One region of the Halomonas sp. ND22Bw genome, then DNA from elsewhere that is predicted to be linked to it. Evidence: predicted binding sites of a transcription regulator. Region 1 holds the regulator's gene; each other region holds the start of a gene.
The links. The regulator sigma-54, encoded in region 1, starts transcription at its own class of promoters, with help from an activator protein. The targets are predictions, from matches to a motif close to TGGCACNNNNNTTGCTNT.
Positions count from the first base shown of each region.

Region 2: the regulator sigma-54 is predicted to act here: its motif matches at 2,788-2,805, upstream of urtA (urea ABC transporter substrate-binding protein).
Region 3: the regulator sigma-54 is predicted to act here: its motif matches at 2,068-2,085, upstream of CVH10_RS06790 (P-II family nitrogen regulator).
Region 4: the regulator sigma-54 is predicted to act here: its motif matches at 1,911-1,928, upstream of speB (agmatinase).

Region 1 is NZ_PXWD01000008.1:18,477-23,234, reverse strand. It holds gene lptC (LPS export ABC transporter periplasmic protein LptC) at 1-506, shown strand, start outside; gene lptA (lipopolysaccharide transport periplasmic protein LptA) at 503-1,030, shown strand; gene lptB (LPS export ABC transporter ATP-binding protein) at 1,027-1,752, shown strand; gene CVH10_RS11315 (RNA polymerase factor sigma-54) at 1,909-3,309, shown strand; gene raiA (ribosome-associated translation inhibitor RaiA) at 3,422-3,733, shown strand; gene CVH10_RS11305 (PTS sugar transporter subunit IIA) at 3,737-4,222, shown strand; gene rapZ (RNase adapter RapZ) at 4,255-4,758, shown strand, end outside.
Region 2 is NZ_PXWD01000001.1:461,983-466,740, forward strand. It holds gene urtB (urea ABC transporter permease subunit UrtB) at 1-1,319, opposite strand, end outside; gene urtA (urea ABC transporter substrate-binding protein) at 1,382-2,701, opposite strand; gene CVH10_RS02235 (diguanylate cyclase) at 2,934-4,758, opposite strand, start outside.
Region 3 is NZ_PXWD01000003.1:368,753-373,510, reverse strand. It holds gene CVH10_RS06800 (YifB family Mg chelatase-like AAA ATPase) at 1-1,388, opposite strand, end outside; gene CVH10_RS06795 (accessory factor UbiK family protein) at 1,474-1,833, opposite strand; gene CVH10_RS06790 (P-II family nitrogen regulator) at 2,150-2,488, shown strand; gene CVH10_RS06785 (ammonium transporter) at 2,528-3,850, shown strand; gene glnK (P-II family nitrogen regulator) at 3,997-4,335, shown strand; partial or broken gene CVH10_RS27230 (P-II family nitrogen regulator) at 4,364-4,465, shown strand; gene CVH10_RS06775 (ferredoxin--NADP reductase) at 4,604-4,758, opposite strand, start outside.
Region 4 is NZ_PXWD01000010.1:43,088-47,845, forward strand. It holds gene ispB (octaprenyl diphosphate synthase) at 1-114, shown strand, start outside; tRNA gene CVH10_RS12995 (tRNA-Pro) at 219-295, shown strand; gene CVH10_RS13000 (sigma-54-dependent Fis family transcriptional regulator) at 367-1,788, opposite strand; gene speB (agmatinase) at 1,966-2,916, shown strand; gene CVH10_RS13010 (YjiH family protein) at 2,984-4,363, shown strand; gene CVH10_RS13015 (5-guanidino-2-oxopentanoate decarboxylase) at 4,374-4,758, shown strand, end outside.

The DNA of each region.
Region 1 (4,758 bases):
ACCAGCGCCCCGAGGCACCGCCGGGCCCCGCGCCCCAGGGCGAGACGGGAGAGCCCGATTACTACCTGGAGGACGCGCACCTGACGCGATTCGACGCTCAGGGTGCGCCTCACCAGCGCCTCACCACGCCGCGCCTGGAGCACACGCCCGTCGACGACGTCACCCGGCTGACCACGCCCCACGCCCGGCTTCGCGACAGCGAAGGCCGGCGATGGCTGGCCGACGCCGAGCGCGGACGCCTGGAAGACGGCCAGCGCCTGCTCACCCTCGAGGGGCAGGCGGTGCTGACCGCCCCCGAGGAACGCTGGCGGCTCGAGACCGAACGCCTGTACTACGACAGCATCGCCGGTCACGCCTGGAGCGACACGCCGGCACGACTGAGCCAGCCGCCGCAGTGGATGCGCGGCGAGCGCTTCGACGCCTGGCTCGATGACAACCGCGCCCGACTGACCGACAATGTGCGCGGCCACCACCCGCCGGACACCCAGGAGGACCCCGAGTCATGACGCGATCCCTCGCTTCACTGCTCAGCGCAGCGCTGCTCGCCACCGCGCTGGCCGCCCCCGCCGCCCTGGCGCTGGAAGGCGACGCCAGCGCGCCCATCCAGGTCGAGGCCGACCGCCTGGACCTCGACGACCGCGCCGGCACCGCCGTCTATCAGGGCGACGTGCAGATCCAGCAGGGCAGCATGCAGCTGACCGGCGACCGCGTGGAAATCCAGCGCAACGAGGCCGGCCAGCTGACCACCGCCACCGCCACCGGCCAGCGCGCCTACCTGGAGCAGAAGCCCGCCCCCGATCAGCCCCTGGTCCGCGCCTGGGGCCGCACCGTGGTCTACCACGTGGCCGAGCGGCGCATCGAGCTCGTCGACCAGGCCGAGCTGCACCAGGGCGGCGACACCTTCGACGGCGGCTACCTCGAATACTTCCTCGACCGCCGGGTGGTGCAGGCCCGCTCCGACGCCGAGGGCATCGGCGAGCGCCAGCGCGTGCGCATGACCCTGGAGCCGGAACAGCAGGACGGCCCATGAAGACCCTGAGTGCCCAGAACCTCGCCAAGAGCTACAAGCGCCGTCGCGTCGTTCACGACATCAGCCTGGAGATCCAGCAGGGCCGCATCGTCGGCCTGCTGGGCCCCAACGGCGCCGGCAAGACCACCTCCTTCTACATGATCGTCGGCCTGGTCCGGGCCGACGCCGGCCGCGTCGCCATCGACGACCGCGACCTCTCCGGCGCCGCCATGCACCAACGCGCCCAGGCCGGCATCGGCTACCTGCCCCAGGAAGCCTCGATCTTCCGCAAGCTGTCGGTGGCCGACAACATCATGGCCATTCTCGAGACCCGCCGTGACCTCGACCGTGCCGGCCGCAAGGCGCGCCTGGAGGCGCTGCTGGAGGAGTTCCACATCACCCACATCCGCGACAACCTAGGCATGAGCCTGTCCGGCGGCGAGCGCCGGCGGGTCGAGATCGCCCGGGCGCTGGCCACCGAACCCGATTTCATTCTGCTCGACGAGCCCTTCGCCGGCGTCGACCCGATCTCGGTGGGCGACATCAAGGGTATCATCCGCCAGCTCAAGGCCCGCGAGATCGGCGTGCTGATCACCGACCACAACGTGCGCGAGACGCTGGACATCTGCGACGGCGCCTACATCGTCGGCGACGGCCAGATCATCGCCGAAGGCGACGCCGAGGCCATCCTCGCCAACCAGCGGGTACGCGACGTCTACCTGGGCCAGGACTTCCGACTCTGAGCCTATTAGCTTCGCAAGTCACTGATATATTGTCGCCATGCACAGACAGGCATGGCAATTGCCATTGGCATGCTAATTGCTGAGCAAAGGCTTGCACGGCGGGCACACCCACACTAGGGTGGAAGGCCTCTTTGCCGCAGGACCGGAACGCTTGCCATGGCCATGAAGGCATCCCTCCAACTGCGTGTCGGCACCCAGCTGACCATGACGCCCCAGCTGCAGCAGGCCATCGGCCTGCTGCAGCTCTCGACCCTCGATCTGCGCCAGGAGATCCAGCAGGCCCTGGAAGCCAATCCCATGCTGGAGCTGGAGGACGACTTCGGCGAGCAGGCCGTCGGCGAGACGCCGGACGACGACTGGTCCGACGAGATTCCGGAAGAACTCAGCGTCGACAGCGACTGGTCGGACACCTTCCAGGACGCCGGCGGCAGCGGCGAGGCTCCCGACTTCGAGCGCCAGGCCGCCGGCCAGAGCCTGCAGAGCCACCTCGTCTGGCAGCTGGCCATGAGCAAGCTCGACGAACGCGAGACCCGTATCGCCGAGAGCCTGATCGATGCCGTGACGCCGGACGGCTATCTGGATCAACCGCTCGACGAGCTGCGCGACGGCCTGCGCGCCCAGGGCCTCGACGGGCTCGCCACCCGCGAGGTCGAAGCGGTGCTGCTGCGCCTGCAGCAGTTCGAGCCCACCGGCGTGTTCGCCCGCGATCTGCGCGAGTGCCTGCTGCTGCAGCTGGCCACCCTGCCCGACGACACCCCGCTGCTGCCCCAGGCGCGCCGCCTGGTACGCCAGTTCCTCGAGGCGCTGGCCGGCAACGATCGGCGGCTGCTCAAGCGGCGCCTGGGGCTCGACGACGAAACCCTCGACGCGGTCATCGGCCTGATCCGCGGCCTCGACCCGCGCCCGGGCAGCGAATTCGCCAGCGGCGACAGCGACTACGTGATTCCCGACCTGATCGCCCGCCACACGCCCCAGGGCTGGCGCGTCGAGCTCAACCCTGAGGCGATGCCGCGGCTGCGCATCCAGCCCGACTACGCGGCGCTGATCAAGCGCGCCGACAAGAGCGACGACAACCAGTTCCTCAAGGACCACCTGCAGGAGGCGCGCTGGCTGATCAAGAGCCTGGCCAGCCGCAACGACACCCTGCTGCGCGTCGGCCACGAGGTGATGACCCGCCAGATCGAGTTCCTCGAGCACGGCGAGGAGGCCATGAAGCCGCTGATCCTGGCCGACATCGCCCAGACGGTGGAGATGCACGAGTCGACCATCTCCCGGGTCACGACCCAGAAGTTCATCCACACCCCCCGCGGCGTCTTCGAGCTCAAGTACTTCTTCTCGAGCCAGGTCGGCGACGGCGAGGATGCCCACTCCAGCACCGCGATCCGCGCCCGCATCCGCAAGCTGATCGAGGGCGAACCGCCGCGCAAGCCGCTGTCCGACAGCAAGCTGGTCACCCTGCTCGCCGAGGAGGGCATCGAGGTGGCCCGACGCACCGTCGCCAAGTATCGCGAAGCGATGCACATCCCCTCCTCCAGCCAGCGCAAGCGCCTCGGCTGAGGCCCTCCCGGCGGGGGGTTCCAGAGTATGAAAACGCGTCTGGCACGGGGGGTTTGCAAGGCACCAAAAAGGGTTACAATCGAGTCACCACCCAAGGAGCAAGGAGCGTGTCATGCAAGTCAACCTCACCGGCCATCACGTGGAATTGACCGAGCCCCTGCGTGACTACGTGCAGGAGAAACTCTCCCGCCTGGAACGCCATTACGACAACATCACCACCGTTCAGGTGACGCTCTCCGTCGAGAAGGAACGCCAGCAGGCCGCCTGCACGCTGCACGCCGCCGGTGCCGATCTGCACGCCGAAGCGATGGACGCCGACATGTACGCCGCCATCGACGCCCTTGCCGACAAGCTGGACCGCCAGCTCGTCAAGCACAAGGAAAAGACTCAGGCCCGCGCCCAGGGCGCCGCAAGCGTCCGCTGAGTCATGTCACTCGAAGCCATCCTGCCCCCCGAGCGCACCCTCTTCGGTGTGCCCGGGGGGAGCAAGAAACGGGTGCTGGAGTTCTTCAGCACCTTCATCGCCCAGAACATTCCCAGCCTCGACAGCCAGGAGGTCTTCAGCCGGCTGATCGGACGGGAGCGGCTGGGCAGCACCGGCATCGGGCACGGGGTCGCCATCCCCCATTCCCGCAACCCTCACTGCAAGGCCCCCATCGCCGGCTTTCTCAAGCTCGACGAACCGGTCGACTTCGACGCCATCGACGGTGAACCCGTCGACCTGGTGTTCGTGCTGCTGGTCCCCGAGGAAGCCGACGACGCGCATCTCGCCCTGCTCGGCCAGGTCGCCGGCGTGATGAACGACGCCGCGACCCGCAGCGCCCTGCGTCGGGCCGGCAGCCAGCGCGAGCTGCACGACAGCCTCCTCGACGCCATCCGACGACAGGCACCGGCCGCCAGCGGACGCGGCTGAGGGCCGCCCCCGACCAGGAGACCCGATCCGTCATGCAGCTCGTCATCATCAGCGGACGCTCCGGCTCCGGCAAGTCGATCGCCCTGCAGGCCCTCGAGGACCTCGGCTACTACGCCATCGACAACCTCCCGGCGATGCTCCTCGGACCGCTGGTCGACGAGCTGCGCAGCGGCCAGTCCCTGCGCAGCGCCGTCGCGGTCAGCATCGACGCCCGCAACCTGCCCCATGCCCTGGAACGCTTCCCGACGCTGCTCGAGGACGTGCGTGCCCGCGACATCCAGTGCCAGGTGATCTACCTGACCACCGATGCACGCATCCTGCTGGAGCGCTACTCCGCGACCCGGCGCCGACACCCCCTGACCCGCGATACCGAAATGACCCTGGCCGAGGCGATCGATCGCGAGGAAGACGCCCTGTCGGAGATCCGCGACCTCGCCGATCTGCTGATCGATACCTCGCGGCTATCGGTGCACGACCTGCGCGGTCGCATCACCGACCAGGTCGCCGGGCACCGCCGCGAAGGGCTGACGCTGACC
Region 2 (4,758 bases), on a different contig from region 1:
CCGGAGCCCAGCGCGAAGGTCAGGATGTCGACCCGGGTCGCGCGGATGCCCATCGAGCGCGCCATGGCACGGTTCTGGGTCACGGCGCGCACCTCCAGGCCCAGCCGGGTGCGGCGCATCACCAGCATCAGCCCGGCGAACACCAGCAGCGCGAAGCCCAGCACGAACAGGCGATTGAGGGTCAGCGACAGGCCCTCGTTGATCATCAGCGAGCCGCTCATCCACTCCGGCGACACCACCGTGCGGTTGAGCGGCGAGATCAGGGTGCGCACCAGCTGCTGGAGGATCAGGCTGACGCCGAAGGTGGCCAGCAGGGTCTCCAGCGGCCGGCCCTTGAGGAACTGGATGACGCTGCGCTCGATGACGATGCCGGCCAGCGCCGCGACCAGGAAGCTCGCGGGAATCGACAGCAGCAGCGCCAGCCCCGGCTGGCCCGGCAGCAGCTGCTGCATGCCCCAGGTGGTGTAGGCGCCGAGCATGATCAGCTCGCCGTGGGCCATGTTGATCACGCCCATCACGCCGAAGGTGATGGCCAGGCCGATCGCCGCCAGCACCAGCACCGAGCCGAGCGACAGGCCGAAATACAGCGTCTGGATGCCGTCGTTCAGCTTCTGCTTCTGCTCGATGCCGGCCAGGGCCTCGGTGGCGGCCTCGGACAGCGCCGTGTCATCGCTGCGAGCGGCGGCGCTGAGCGCCGAGCGCACGGAGGCATTGAGACTGCCGGACAGCGCCTCCACCGCCTCGACGTCACCCTGCTCCAGGCGCTGGATGGCGATGGCCTGGGTCAGCAGCCGGCGCACCTCGTCGTCGGATTCGCCCTCCACCAGGGCGTTCAGCGGCTCGACCATCGCGGGCTCGACACGGCCCAGCAGGTTCCGGGCCGCCTCGCGGCGCGCCGAGACCGCCGGTGCCCGCAGGTCGAGCAGCGCCAGGGTGTTCTGCAGCTGGCCGCGCAGCGCATTGTTGATGCCGATGCGATCCAGATCGCGACGCGACATCTCGCCGAGCTCCTCGTCGTTAATGGCATCGCGCACCGGCCAGTGGCGGCCGCGATTGGCGAGCACCACCACGAAGCGGCCGGCGTCTTGCTGGCGCTGCAGCTTGCCGTCGAGCAGCGCCTCGAGCCAGGCGCGGCTCTGCGGATGGCCGCTGTCGGCGATGGCCGTCACGGCCTCGCCCTTGGCGGCGTAGGAATCGGTGTCGAGGGCCTCGAGCAGTGCCCGGCCGTCGTCGTCGGCCGCGGCCAGGCCGGCCGGCGCGGCGAGCGAGACGACGATCAGGCACAGCAGCCCCTGCACGAGGGAGCGAATCGTCCTCATGACCATGTCCTGTCAGTGGGAGAAAGGAAGGCCCGGGCCGCGATCGCGACCCGGGGAGCGGCTTATTCGGCCGAGGCCACCTCGGTGTCGGCACCACCGCCGCAGCGTCCCTCGACGACGTTGTAGTTGCCGCAGCGCATCGGGGCGCGCCAGTCGCTGATCAGGTCGCGCGAGCCCGGCAGATAGTCGGACCAGGCATCGCCGGCCACGGTGGATGGGGTCTCCCAGACGATGGAGAACTGGCCGTTGTCCTGGATCTCGCCGATCAGCACCGGCTTGGTGATGTGATGGTTGGGCATCATGGTGGCGTAGCCGCCGGTCAGGTTGGGCACGGACACGCCGATGATGGCGTCCTTGACCGCGTCGACGTCGGCGGTGCCGGCCTTGCGCACGGCCTCGGTCCACATGTTGAAGCCGATGTAGTGGGCCTCCATCGGGTCGTTGGTGACCGCCATCTCGTCGCCGGTGTAGTCGATCCAGCTATCGATGAAGTCGTAGTTGGTGTCGGTATCGACGCTCATGAAGTAGTTCCAGGCGGCCAGATGGCCGACCAGCGGCGCGGTGTCGATGCCGGAGAGCTCCTGCTCGCCCACCGAGAAGGCCACCACCGGGATGTCCGCGGCATCGATGCCTTGGTTGCCGAGCTCACGGTAGAACGGCACGTTGGCGTCGCCGTTGATGGTCGAGACCACCGCGGTCTTCTTGCCCTGGCTGCCGAAGTCCTTGATGCCGGAAACGATGTTCTGCCAGTCGGAATGCCCGAAGGGGGTGTAGTTGACCATGATGTCGTCGTCGGCGACGCCATGATCCTTGAGATAGGCCTCGAGAATCTTGTTGGTGGTGCGCGGATAGACATAGTCGGTGCCGGCCAGCACCCAGCGCTCCACGCCAACGTCGTTCATCAGGTAATCGACCGCCGGGATCGCCTGCTGGTTGGGCGCCGCGCCGGTGTAGAAGACGTTCTCGGAGGACTCCTCGCCCTCGTACTGGACCGGGTAGAACAGCAGGCCGTCGAGCTCCTCGACCACCGGCAGCACCGACTTGCGCGACACCGAGGTCCAGTTGCCGAAGATCACGTCGACCTCGTCCTGGGCCAGCAGCTGGCGCGCCTTCTCGGCGAACAGCGGCCAGTCGGAGGCCGGGTCGACCACCACCGGCTCGAGCTCGCGGCCGAGCAGGCCGCCCTGCTCGTTCTGCTGCTCGATCAGCATCAGCATGGTGTCCTTGAGAGTCGACTCGCTGATGGCCATGGTGCCGGAGAGCGAGTGCAGGATGCCGACCTTGATGGGGTCTTCCTGCGCCAGGGCCGGTGCCGAGACGGCCAGGCTCAGCAGGCTGGCGGCGAACAGGCGCTTGGGCACGGTGGGCGAATGGGAACTCATGGTGATCTCCTTGTCGATCCAGACGTTGTATTGGCGTTGTTATGGAGGGCGCTGACACACCGCGGTGCACCATGCCCTACCCCCACTTTGCAAGAGCTACGCCACATTCTGGACCAACCGGGATAAAGGTTAATTTTCAATAATTTAAAGAATCTACCTGAGCGCCCACCTCCGCCGAAAGTGCCCTTCTGGTGCAAGGGGTACGCCGCTTACGCGCCACTTTGGTGCCACCTCAGTCCCCGTCCGGCTCGAACCGGGCATGCACGCGATCGCGTCCCGCCTGCTTGGCCGCATAGAGCGCCTGGTCGGCGCGCTTGATGGCCGGCGTCAGCGAGGCCTCGGCCGGATCGATCCGCGCCACGCCCAGCGAGGCGGAATAGGACAGCCACGATGCGCCGGACGAGGCGTCGTCGATCCTCGTCGAGGCCCACACCGGCGTTTCGGCCACCGTGCGGCGCAGCCGCTCGGCCACCACCATGGCCTGCTCGGCGTCGGTGTCGCAGAGCAGGGCGACGAACTCCTCGCCGCCCATGCGGCACAGCACATCGCCTTCGCGCAGCTGCTCGCGGACCGTCTCGGCGAAGGCCTGGAGCACCCGGTCGCCCACGTCGTGACCGTGAACGTCGTTGATGCGCTTGAAATGATCCAGGTCGATGGCCACCAGGCTCAGCGGCATTCCGCCGCGGCGCGCCCTTGCCATCTCCAGGGCGGCCTGCTCCATCAGGTAGCGGCGATTGCCGAGGCCGGTCAGGGGATCGGTCATGGCCTGCTCCTCCAGACGAGCCTCCAGGTCCTTGCGCTCGCGAAGATCGAAGACCGTGGCCCGGGTGTACTGAAAGCCCTCCGCGGTGACCTGGGCAGTCGCCTGGATCGCTACCGGCAGCGTCGTGCCGTCGGCACGCAACAGCTCGCACTCGGCGCTGCCTTCGCCCTCTTCGCCCAGCACGCGGCGAAAGGCCGCCTGGAAGGCACTCCGGGTCTCCGGGCTGACGAAATCGCGATACAGACGACGACCGATGACCTCGTCGGCCCGCAGCCCCAACCAGCCGAGCTCGGTGCGGTTGATCCTGACGATGCGGCCATCGGCGTCCAGGGAGTGATAGCCGCAGGGCGCGTGCTCGTAGAGATCCTGCACCTCGTCGGCGTACTGACGGGCCTCCCCGGCCAGGCGCTGCGCTTCGCGGGAAAAGGCCATGGCCTGGCGACGCAGTTGATGCTGACGCTGCAGGCTGAGCACCCAGAGCACGCCCACGGCCACCGCCAGCAGATAGGTCAGCACGATCACCAGCAGCTGCCAGGGATTGCCCAGCAACAGTGCCGAGAGCGTCGGCCGGGGCACCAGGATGCCGAGTCTCCAGGGCTGGGTGTCCGGCCGCGTCATGATCATGCCCGCCTCGCTGCGGTAATGGTGAGTGCGCATGTCATGGGTGCGGAAACGCAGCAGCTCGTCCTCGAGCGGCAACTCGCCCTGGCTGCGCGACTGAAGACTCCGCCACAGCTCGGGATAGCGCTTGCCCAGACGGTCGCCGAAGCCGATGGCATCCTCCACGCCGGGGAGCAGCCAGCGGCCGCTGGCATCGGCCATGATCGCCCTTACGCCCTCCTCCTCCTCGACGACATGGGGCAGGCGCGAAGTGAGGTAGTGCCAGTCCAGGGTGAACAGCAGCACGCCGAGACGGTGGCCGTCGGCGCCGAACACCGGCGTGGCGATGTCGATCACCGCCGTGGTGCCCGTCTCGGCGCCAGCACGGCTGAGTCCGACCCGGGGCGGCGATACATAGAGATTCCGCGCCGGCTGTCGCATGGCCTCGCGAAAGTAGTCGGCATGGGCGTGGTCGACGCCGGTCGGATGGGGCAACGGGCGAGTGCCGGCCGACATCAGCTCCTCGCCCTCGACACCGATCAGGACGAGGCGACTGTAGCGACCGAAATGGGTCGTCAGGGTATCGAGCAGCGCCGACAGCTGTGCCAGGTTCGTCTGGGTGGAGATCTGGCGATAGATCGCCACGCCGTCATGGACATCGCGCAGGTGGCGTCGCAGCAACGGCAGCTCGGCT
Region 3 (4,758 bases), on a different contig from region 1:
CGATGATAGGCCCGCGCCGAGAGATTGAGCCGCTCCAGCACCCCGGCCAGCCAGGCCCGATCCGCCCCGCTCAGTGCGCAGGCGGCCTCCAGCTCGCGACTGCCCAGCCGGGCATTGAGCGCCCCGCGCGCCCACTGCCGCTCCCGGGCCGCCAGTACCCGCTCGCGTACCGCCGCCGAGGGCTCTCCGCTCTCCCGGGCGGTCAGCTGCTCCGGCGCCAGCGCCGGCACCTCCACCTGCAGGTCGATACGGTCGAGCAGCGGTCCGGAAAGCCGCGCCTGATAGCGCTGGATCTGGGCGGCGGTGCAGTGGCAGGCCCGGCGAGGGTCACCGAGATGGCCGCAGGGGCAGGGATTCATCGCCGCCACCAGCTGGAAGCTCGCCGGATAGCGCCGCTCGTGGCTGGCGCGGGCGATGTGGATGCGCCCGGATTCCATGGGCTCGCGCATCACCTCGAGCACCTGGCGGGGAAACTCGGGCAACTCGTCGAGGAACAGCACGCCCCGATGGGCCAGCGAGATCTCGCCGGGCCTGGGCCGCGAGCCACCGCCGACCAGCGCCACCGCGCTGGCGGTGTGGTGGGGCGAGCGGAAGGGCCGCCGCCCCCAGTCCTCGTCGAGCGGCAGGCCACACACCGAGCGCACCGCCGCCACCTCCAGGGCCTCGTTCTCGGTCAGCGGCGGCAGGATCCCGGGCAGGCGGCTGGCCAGCATGGTCTTGCCGGTGCCTGGAGGACCGGCCAGCAGGAGATTGTGGCCACCGCTGGCGGCGACCTCCAGGGCGCGACGCGCCTGGTGCTGGCCACGGACTTCGGCGAGATCGGCGCCCGTCGTCAGCGCCTCGGCGGGGCGCGACGCCCGATGGGGCTCGATCGGCGTCTGGCCCAGCAGGTGTGCGACCACCTCGAGCAGGTGATCGGCGGGCAGCACCTCGAGATCGCCCGCGAGCGCCGCCTCATCGGCGTTGGCCCGGGGCACGATCAGACGCCGCCCGGCCCCGCGGGTGGCCAGCGCCAGCGGCAGCATCCCGGGCACCGGGCGCAGCGCGCCGTCCAGGGCGAGCTCGCCCGCGCATTCGATCTCGGCCAGCGCCTCGGCGGCGATCTGGCCCGAGGCCACCAGCAACCCCAGGGCGATGGGCAGATCGAAGCGCCCGCCTTCCTTGGGCAGGTCGGCGGGCGCCAGGTTGAGGGTGATGCGACGCATCGGGAAGTCGAAGCCGGCGTTGACCAGCGCGCTGCGGACCCGCTCGCGGCTCTCCCGAACGGCGGTCTCCGGCAGCCCGACCAGGGTGATGCCGGGCAGGCCGTTGGCCAGATGCACTTCCACCAGCACCTCGGGAGCCTCGAGGCCGAGGCCGGCCCGGGTGCGAACGATCGACAGGGTCATCGGCGGTCCCTCGCGCGGTTCCTTTCCTCAGGTAAGTCCTAAGGCTAGTTCAGCGCGACGAGCCCCGCCCGGTGACGGTTCGGAATCAGCGCCCGGTCTCGCCGGCGCCGGCATCTTCCTCGGGGGCGGACGACTGCGCCTCGGCGGCCGCATCGACCGAGGCCTCTTCCGCCACGGCCGGCACCTCGCCGCCCGCGCGGTTGGCGTCCAGGGCCTCTTCCAGCGCGGCGACCTGCTTCTCCAGCGCCTCGACCCGGCCGCGGGTGCGCTGCAGCACGTCCATCAGGATGTCGAAGTCTTCCCGCGACACCAGCTCGAGCCGGTCGAAGGCGCCGCGCACCACCTGCTGAATGCCTTTCTGCACGTCTTCCGGCGCCTGGGAGGCGCCCTGCAGGCGCTCGCCGATCTGCTGGGCCAGGCGGCCGATGCGGTCTTGGCTGACCATGATGTCTCTCCTGAGTGGAATGGGCCTTAGGGGAATAGGGCTGACTCCAAGGATACGCAAGCCGCCCGGCGGGCGCATTCCCGGGTGGCGCGGGGCTCGCCCTCGGATGGTGCGAAGCGCTCGCTCACCGGCATCAATTCAGTGCACGGCGTCCATTCACGCCTGCACCAGGCTCTCTCTGTCGGGGCACTATTGGCAATCAACGCCCTGAAAAACATGGCAAATCCAGTTCGATGGCACGGTTTAAGCAGATGCAGGGAAACCTGCACACACACCGCGCGGAGCAGCCCGCGCTCATCCAATGGGGAGATCCGGGATGAAGCTGATTACCGCCATCATCAAGCCGTTCAAGCTCGACGACGTGCGCGAAGCGCTCGCCGACAACGGGGTCCAGGGCATCACCGTCACCGAAGTCAAGGGCTTCGGCCGCCAGAAGGGCCACACCGAGCTCTATCGCGGCGCCGAGTACGTCGTCGACTTCCTGCCCAAGGTCAAGGTCGAGATCGCCGTGGACGACGGTCGCCTCGATACCGTGCTGGACGCCATCTGCAGCGCCGCCAACAGCGGCAAGATCGGCGACGGCAAAGTCTTCGTGACCCCCCTCGAGGACGTCATCCGCATCCGTACCGGCGAGCGCGGTGCCGACGCCGTCTAAGCCGACCGTCTCTCTCCCTTTCCTTCTGGAGTGACAGCCATGAACGAGTTGACCGAGCTGAGCTACGCGCTCGATACCTTCTACTTCCTGATCTGCGGCGTCCTGGTGATGTGGATGGCCGCGGGCTTCTCGATGCTCGAGGCCGGCCTGGTGCGGTCCAAGAACACCGCCGAGATCCTGACCAAGAACATCGCCCTGTTCGCCATCGCCTGCACCATGTACCTGCTGCTGGGCTACTACCTGATGTACTCCGGCGACGCCGGCGGCATCCTGCCCAACCTGGGCTTCCTGCTGGGCGACGACAACACCGTGGCCGCGGTGACCGCGGGCAGCGACGACGCGCCCTACTACTCCATGCGCGCCGATTTCTTCTTCCAGGTGGTGTTCGTGGCCACCGCCATGTCCATCGTCTCCGGTGCCGTGGCCGAGCGCATGAAGCTGTGGGCCTTCCTGGCCTTCGCCGTGGTGATGACCGGCGTCATCTACCCGGTCTCCGGCTACTGGACCTGGGGCGGCGGCTGGCTGGCCGAGGTCGGCTTCTCCGACTATGCCGGTTCCGGCATCGTGCACATGGCCGGTGCGGCCGCGGCCCTGGCCGGCGTGCTGGTGCTCGGTCCGCGCAAGGGCAAGTACGGCAAGGACGGCAGCATCTTCGCCATCCCCGGCGCCAACATGCCGCTGGCCACCCTGGGTACCTTCATCCTGTGGATGGGCTGGTTCGGCTTCAACGGCGGCTCCGAGCTGAAGGTCTCCGACGTGAGCTCCGCCAACAACATGGCCCAGGTGCTGGTGAACACCAACGCCGCGGCCGCCGGCGGCGTGATCGCCGCACTGATCCTGGCCAAGGCCTGGTTCCGCAAGGCCGACCTGACCATGGCCCTGAACGGCGCCATCGCCGGCCTGGTGTCCATCACCGCCGACCCGCTGTCGCCCAGCGCCCTGGGCGCCACCCTGATCGGCGCCTTCGGCGGCCTGCTGGTGGTGGTCTCCATCGTCGGCCTCGACAAGCTGAAGCTCGATGACCCGGTCGGTGCCATCTCCGCCCACGGCGTGGTCGGCATCTGGGGCGTGCTCGCGGTGCCGCTGTCCAACGACGGTGCCTCCTTCGGCCCGCAGATCATCGGCATCATCGGCATCTTCGCCTGGGTCTTCATCGCCAGCCTGGTGGTGTGGCTGATCATCAAGGCGATCATGGGCGTGCGTGTCAGCGAGGAAGAGGAATACGAGGGCGTGGACCTGGCCGAGTGCGGCCTCGAGGCCTACCCCGAGTTCACCGTCTCCAAGGTGCACGGTGGTGGTGGCGCCTCCGGCCGTACCCGCAGCGAGGGCGCGAGCCAGGCCCAGGCAGCCGCCCGCTCCTGATCGCCCCGCCCTGCCGGCAACACGAAATGGCCCCCTCGCGGGGCCATTTTTTCGTTCTTCTCTCCGTGGGTGTATGCTCTGGCACAATGACTCCGTCAGGGATGGCGAGTGGCGCCATCGGACACGAACAACGCGAGGAGAGACCCATGAAGCTGGTGACCGCCATCATCAAGCCATTCAAGCTCGACGACGTCCGCGAGGCGCTCTCGGACATCGGCGTCCAGGGCATCACCGTCACCGAGGTCAAGGGCTTCGGCCGCCAGAAGGGCCACACCGAGCTCTATCGCGGCGCCGAGTACGTGGTCGACTTCCTGCCCAAGGTGAAGCTCGAGGTCGCCGTGGACGAGACCATGGCCGAGCAGGTGATCGACGCCATCACCCAGGTCGCCAACACCGGCAAGATCGGCGACGGCAAGATCTTCGTCACCGCCCTGGAGCAGGTCATCCGCATTCGCACCGGCGAGACGGATAAAGACGCCGTCTAATCACCCAGGTCGCGCTTGACCCTGCAGCAAGATCGGCGACGGCAAGATCTTCGTCACCGCCCTGGAGCAGGTCAGCGGAACGCCGCACCGCCGCATTCGCACCGGCGAGACGGATAAAGACGCCGTCTAAGCTGCAAGCTGCAAGCTGCAAGCTGCAAGCTGCAAGCTGCAAAACAGCAGCTTGAACGCCCGACACAAAGAAACCCCCGAAGGCATCAGCCTTCGGGGGTTTCTTGTAGCTCAGCGCTTGTAGCTCGGCGCTTGCCGCTTACTTCTCGACGAAGGCGCGCTCGATGACGTAGTCGCCCGGCTCGCCGAGGCGCGGCGAGATGTTGAAGCCCAGCTCGTCCAGCAGCGCGCTGGTCTCGTCGAGCATCGCCGGGCTGCCGCAGATCATGGCGCGGTCCTGCTTCGGGTCCAGCG
Region 4 (4,758 bases), on a different contig from region 1:
AAGGCCGAGGAGATGTCCGCCAAGGCCCTGGCCCAGCTGGATGCCCTGCCCGACTCCCCCTACCGCGACAGCATGGCCGAACTGGCTCGCCTGGCGGTGGAGCGCCGCAACTGAGCCCGAGGCCGGAGATCGGCGAAGACGGAGAAGAAAAGAAGGGCTTGCATTCCGTTTTCGCCTACGTATAATACCCATCCGTCGCCGAGAGACACGGCAGACATCGGAGTATAGCTCAGCTTGGTAGAGCGCTGCCTTCGGGAGGCAGAGGTCGTAGGTTCGAATCCTGCTACTCCGACCAAGAATTCAGTAAAAACGCCCACTTAGCTCAATCGAGCGGTGGGCGTTTTTCGTTTCCTTCGGCTTGTTTCATTACCCCCTCTGCCCGATCCGCAGCCCATGCTGACGAAGCTTGCGCACCACGCTGGGCTGGCTGATGCCGAGCCGCTCGGCCATTGCATAAGTGGAAGACAGCTCGCCACATAGCTCGGCGAGGACGGCCCGCTCGGTGCGCGCCAGCATGGCCTTGAGCGACTCCCCTTCGAGCAGAGTGGCGACGGCCTTCCCCTCGATGCTCCGGCCCGGCTCCGTCTCGGGCAGCGGCGCCGACCCTTCCGCAGCCGCGCGCTCGCCACGAATGATATCTTCCCCGGCCGACAGCCAGGCTCGCTCCAGCCAGTTCTCGAGCTCCCGCACGTTGCCCGGCCAGTCCCGCCCCATCAGCTCCTGCCAGACGTCACGCCCGATCAGCTTGTCACGCCCATAACGGGCGTTGAGACGCTTCAGCTGGCGCTCGACCAGGCCGGGGATGTCCTCGCGACGCTCGCGCAGCGGCGGCAGGGTGACGGGGATCACGTTGAGGCGATAGTAGAGATCGAGACGGAACGCCCCCTCCTCGACCCGCCGGGCCAGATCCTGGTTGGTCGCCACCACCAGCCGGAAATCGATACGCCTCGCCTGCGTGTCGCCCAGCCGAGTCACGCTGCCGTCCTGGATGGTCTTGAGCAGCTTGGTCTGCATCGCCAGCGGCAGCTCGCCGATCTCATCGAGGAACAGGGTCCCGCCCTCGGCCTGCTCCAGGAGACCCGCCTTGCCGCCCGGCGCGGCACCGCTGAAGGCACCATGTCGATAGCCGAACATCTCCGACTCGAACAGGCTCTCGGGAATGGCGCCGCAGTTGACGTCGATGAAGGGCCCATCGCCGCGCGCGCTCCAGCGGTGCAGCTGGCGGGCGAAGGCGGTCTTGCCGACGCCCGACTCGCCGAGCATCAGCACCGTGGCGTCGGTCGGCGCCACTCGCTGCAGCAGCAGCGCCACCTCGCGCATCACCCGGCTACGCACCTCGAGTTCGCCCAGGTCGACGTCCAGACCGGGCTCCTCGGCGCCGCCGCCACGCATGAGATGCTCGCTGAAGCGACGCTGCAGCAACGCATACTCTTCCTGGAGCATCTGCAGGTCGGTCAGGTCCATGGACCGGCTGACCACGGCCACCAGCTGGCCGCCCTGAAACACCGGATGCGCCTGCGCGATCACCCGCCGCCCGGTGCCGGTCACCTGCATCAGCTGGGCCGGCTTGCCGGTGCGGATGACCTCCAGGCTGATCGAGGGCTTCAGCACGCCCTCGGCCTCGAGCTGCTGCACGGTCGTAGCGCACAGCTCCTCGCGAGACATGCCATAGACCGCCGCCGCGGCCGGGCTGACCTCGCAGACTCGTCCCCCGGTATCCACCACGAAGAAGTGATCGTGGGCGGTGTCGATGATGGTCTGCAGGATGCAGCTGTCGAGTTCGCTCATGGAAGGCCCCGTGATGCATAAATGAATCGCGCGATTCACGAATGTATCACGGTCACGGCGCCAGCGATCCAGAAATGAATCGACGCACTCTAAACCTCCAACAATATCAGCCAGTTAAAAAGTGGCACGTTTCATGCTTAAGGTAACGATGAACAACCCCAATGATATGGAGCCCCAATGAGCGACTTTAACCAGCCCCTCGGCGGCAACGAGATGCCACGCTTCGGCGGCCCCGCCACCATGATGCGCCTGCCCACCCAGGACAGTGCCGCCGGGCTCGATGCCGCTTTCATCGGCGTGCCCATGGACATCGGCGCCTCCAACCGCCCCGGCACGCGCCTGGGGCCGCGCCAGATCCGCGACGAGTCGCGCATGCTTCGCCCCTACAACATGGCCACCCGCGCCGCACCTTTCGACAGCCTGCAGGTCGCCGACATCGGCGACGTGGCGATCAACACCTTCAACCTGCCCAAGAACCTCGACATCATCACCGGCTTCTACGACGAGGTGCTGTCTCACGACTGCGTGCCCTTGACGATGGGCGGCGACCACACCCTGACCTGGCCGCTGCTGCGCGCCATCGCCAAGAAGCACGGCCCGGTCGGACTGATTCACATCGATGCCCACGCCGACGTCAACGAGCACATGTTCGGCGAGGAAATCGCCCACGGCTGCCCCTTCCGCCGCGCGCAGGAAGAAGGCCTGCTGGACAGCAGCCGCGTGGTGCAGATCGGCCTGCGCGGCACCGGCTACGCCGCCGACGACTTCGACTGGTGCCGCGATCAGGGCTTCCGCGTCGTGACCGCCGAGGAGTGCTGGTACAAGTCGCTGGCGCCGCTGATGGCCGAGGTGCGCGAGCAGATGGGCGACGGTCCGGTCTACATCTCCTTCGACATCGACGGCCTGGACCCCTCGGTCGCTCCCGGCACCGGTACCGTCGAGATGGGCGGCCTCACCGCCCAGCAGGGGCTGGAGATCGTGCGCGGCGCGGCAGGCCTCAACGTCGTCGGCGGCGACCTGGTCGAGGTCTCGCCCCCCTATGACACCAGCGGCAACACCGCCCTGATGGGCGCCACCCTGCTCTACGAGATGCTGTGCGTGCTGCCCGGCGTGAAACACCGCGACTGAGCCGAACCGAACCGCCCCGGCCCTCCCGGGCCGGGCCCTACCCATTACAAGATCAACAGGGAAACCCATGGCCAACTCCTACGACACCCATCTGGCCAGTCGCGCGGCGCCGCTGAGCCGCGCCGGACTGCTGAAGTTCCTGATCCCTTCGCTGCTGGGCATCGGCCTGTTCCTGGTGCCCTTCTCTACCGGCGACACCATCAACATCGGCATGGGCCTGATGGCCGACGGCCTCAAGGCGCTGCTCGGTGATGCCCTGCCGACCATCGCCACGGTCGTGCTGTGCCTGTCCGTGGTGCTGACGCTGACGGTCAAGCTGGTCCGTCCCGCCTGGGCCCGCGAGGGCGCCCTGCACGAGCTGTTCGACGTGGCACCGCTGTGGGCGATCATGCGTATCCTGGGCGCGGCGTTCGCGCTGATGACCTATTTCCAGGTCGGCCCGGAAGCGGTCACCGCATCCTTCACCGGGGGCGTGATGCTGAACGACCTAGCCCCGGTACTGCTGACGTTCTTCTTTTTCGCCGCCATCCTGCTGCCTTTCCTGGTGGACTTCGGCTTCATGGAGTTCATCGGCAGCCTGGTGCGCACGCCCTTCCGCCGCATCTTCGGCCTGCCGGGCCGCAGCGCCATCGACGCCACCGCCTCCTGGATGGGCTCCGGCACCGTGGGCGTGCTGATCACCACCCAGCAGTACGAGCAGGGCTACTACAACGGCCGCGAGGCCTCGGCGATCGCCACCAACTTCTCCATCGTCTCGATCGCCTTCGCCCTGCTGGTCACCAGCTTCATCGGCATCAATCACCTGTTCGTGCCGTTCTACCTGACCGTGGTCGTGGCCGGCCTGGTGGCCGCGGTGATCGTGCCGCGCCTGCCGCCGCTGTCGCGCAAGCCGAACACCTACCACGAGCCGGTAGGCTGCCAGATCGCCGAGGAGAACACCGGCGACCAGAACCTGCTGCGCTACAGCCTGGGCATGGCGGTGGCGCGCGCCGAGACCGCCCCTGGGCCGATGAAGCTGGCCCGGCTCGCGCTGTTCAACGTCGCCGACATCTTCCTCGGCCTGTTGCCGCTGGTGATCGCCATCGGCACCGTGGCGCTGATGCTGGCCGAGTTCACGCCGCTGTTCACCTGGCTCTCCGCGCCCATGGTGCCGGTGCTGGAATGGATGCAGATCCCCGAGGCCGAGGCCGCCGCCCCCGCCACCCTGGTGGGCTTCGCCGACATGTTCCTGCCGGCGGTGCTGGCCAGCGATATCGAAAGCGAGCTGACGCGCTTCGTGATCGCCTGCCTGTCGCTGACCCAGCTGATCTACATGTCCGAGATCGGCGCCCTGCTGCTCAAGTCCAAGATCCCGCTCAAGCTGTGGGAGCTGGTGGTGATCTTCCTGCTGCGCACCGCCATCACCCTGCCGATCATCGTGATCATGGGCCACTGGCTGGTCGGCTGAGGAGAGACGCATGAACGTCGAGAGCATGAACACCGAGGGAACAGCCCCCATGACCTGCGCCGAACTGCTGATCCGACTGCTGCGTGACACCTATCGCGTGGATACCGTGTTCGGCATCCCCGGGGTGCATACCGTCGAGCTCTATCGGGGCCTGAGTGGCGAAAAGAACGGCGGCATTCGCCACGTGACGCCGCGCCACGAGCAGGGTGCCGGCTTCATGGCCGACGGCTACGCCCGTGCCACCGGCCAGCCTGGCGTGTGCTTCATCATCACCGGGCCCGGCATGACCAACATCGCCACCGCCATGGGCCAGGCGCTGGCCGACTCGGTGCCGATGCTGGTGATCTCCAGCGTCAATCGCCGCGACACCCTGGGCCGCGGCCAGGGCCGGCTCC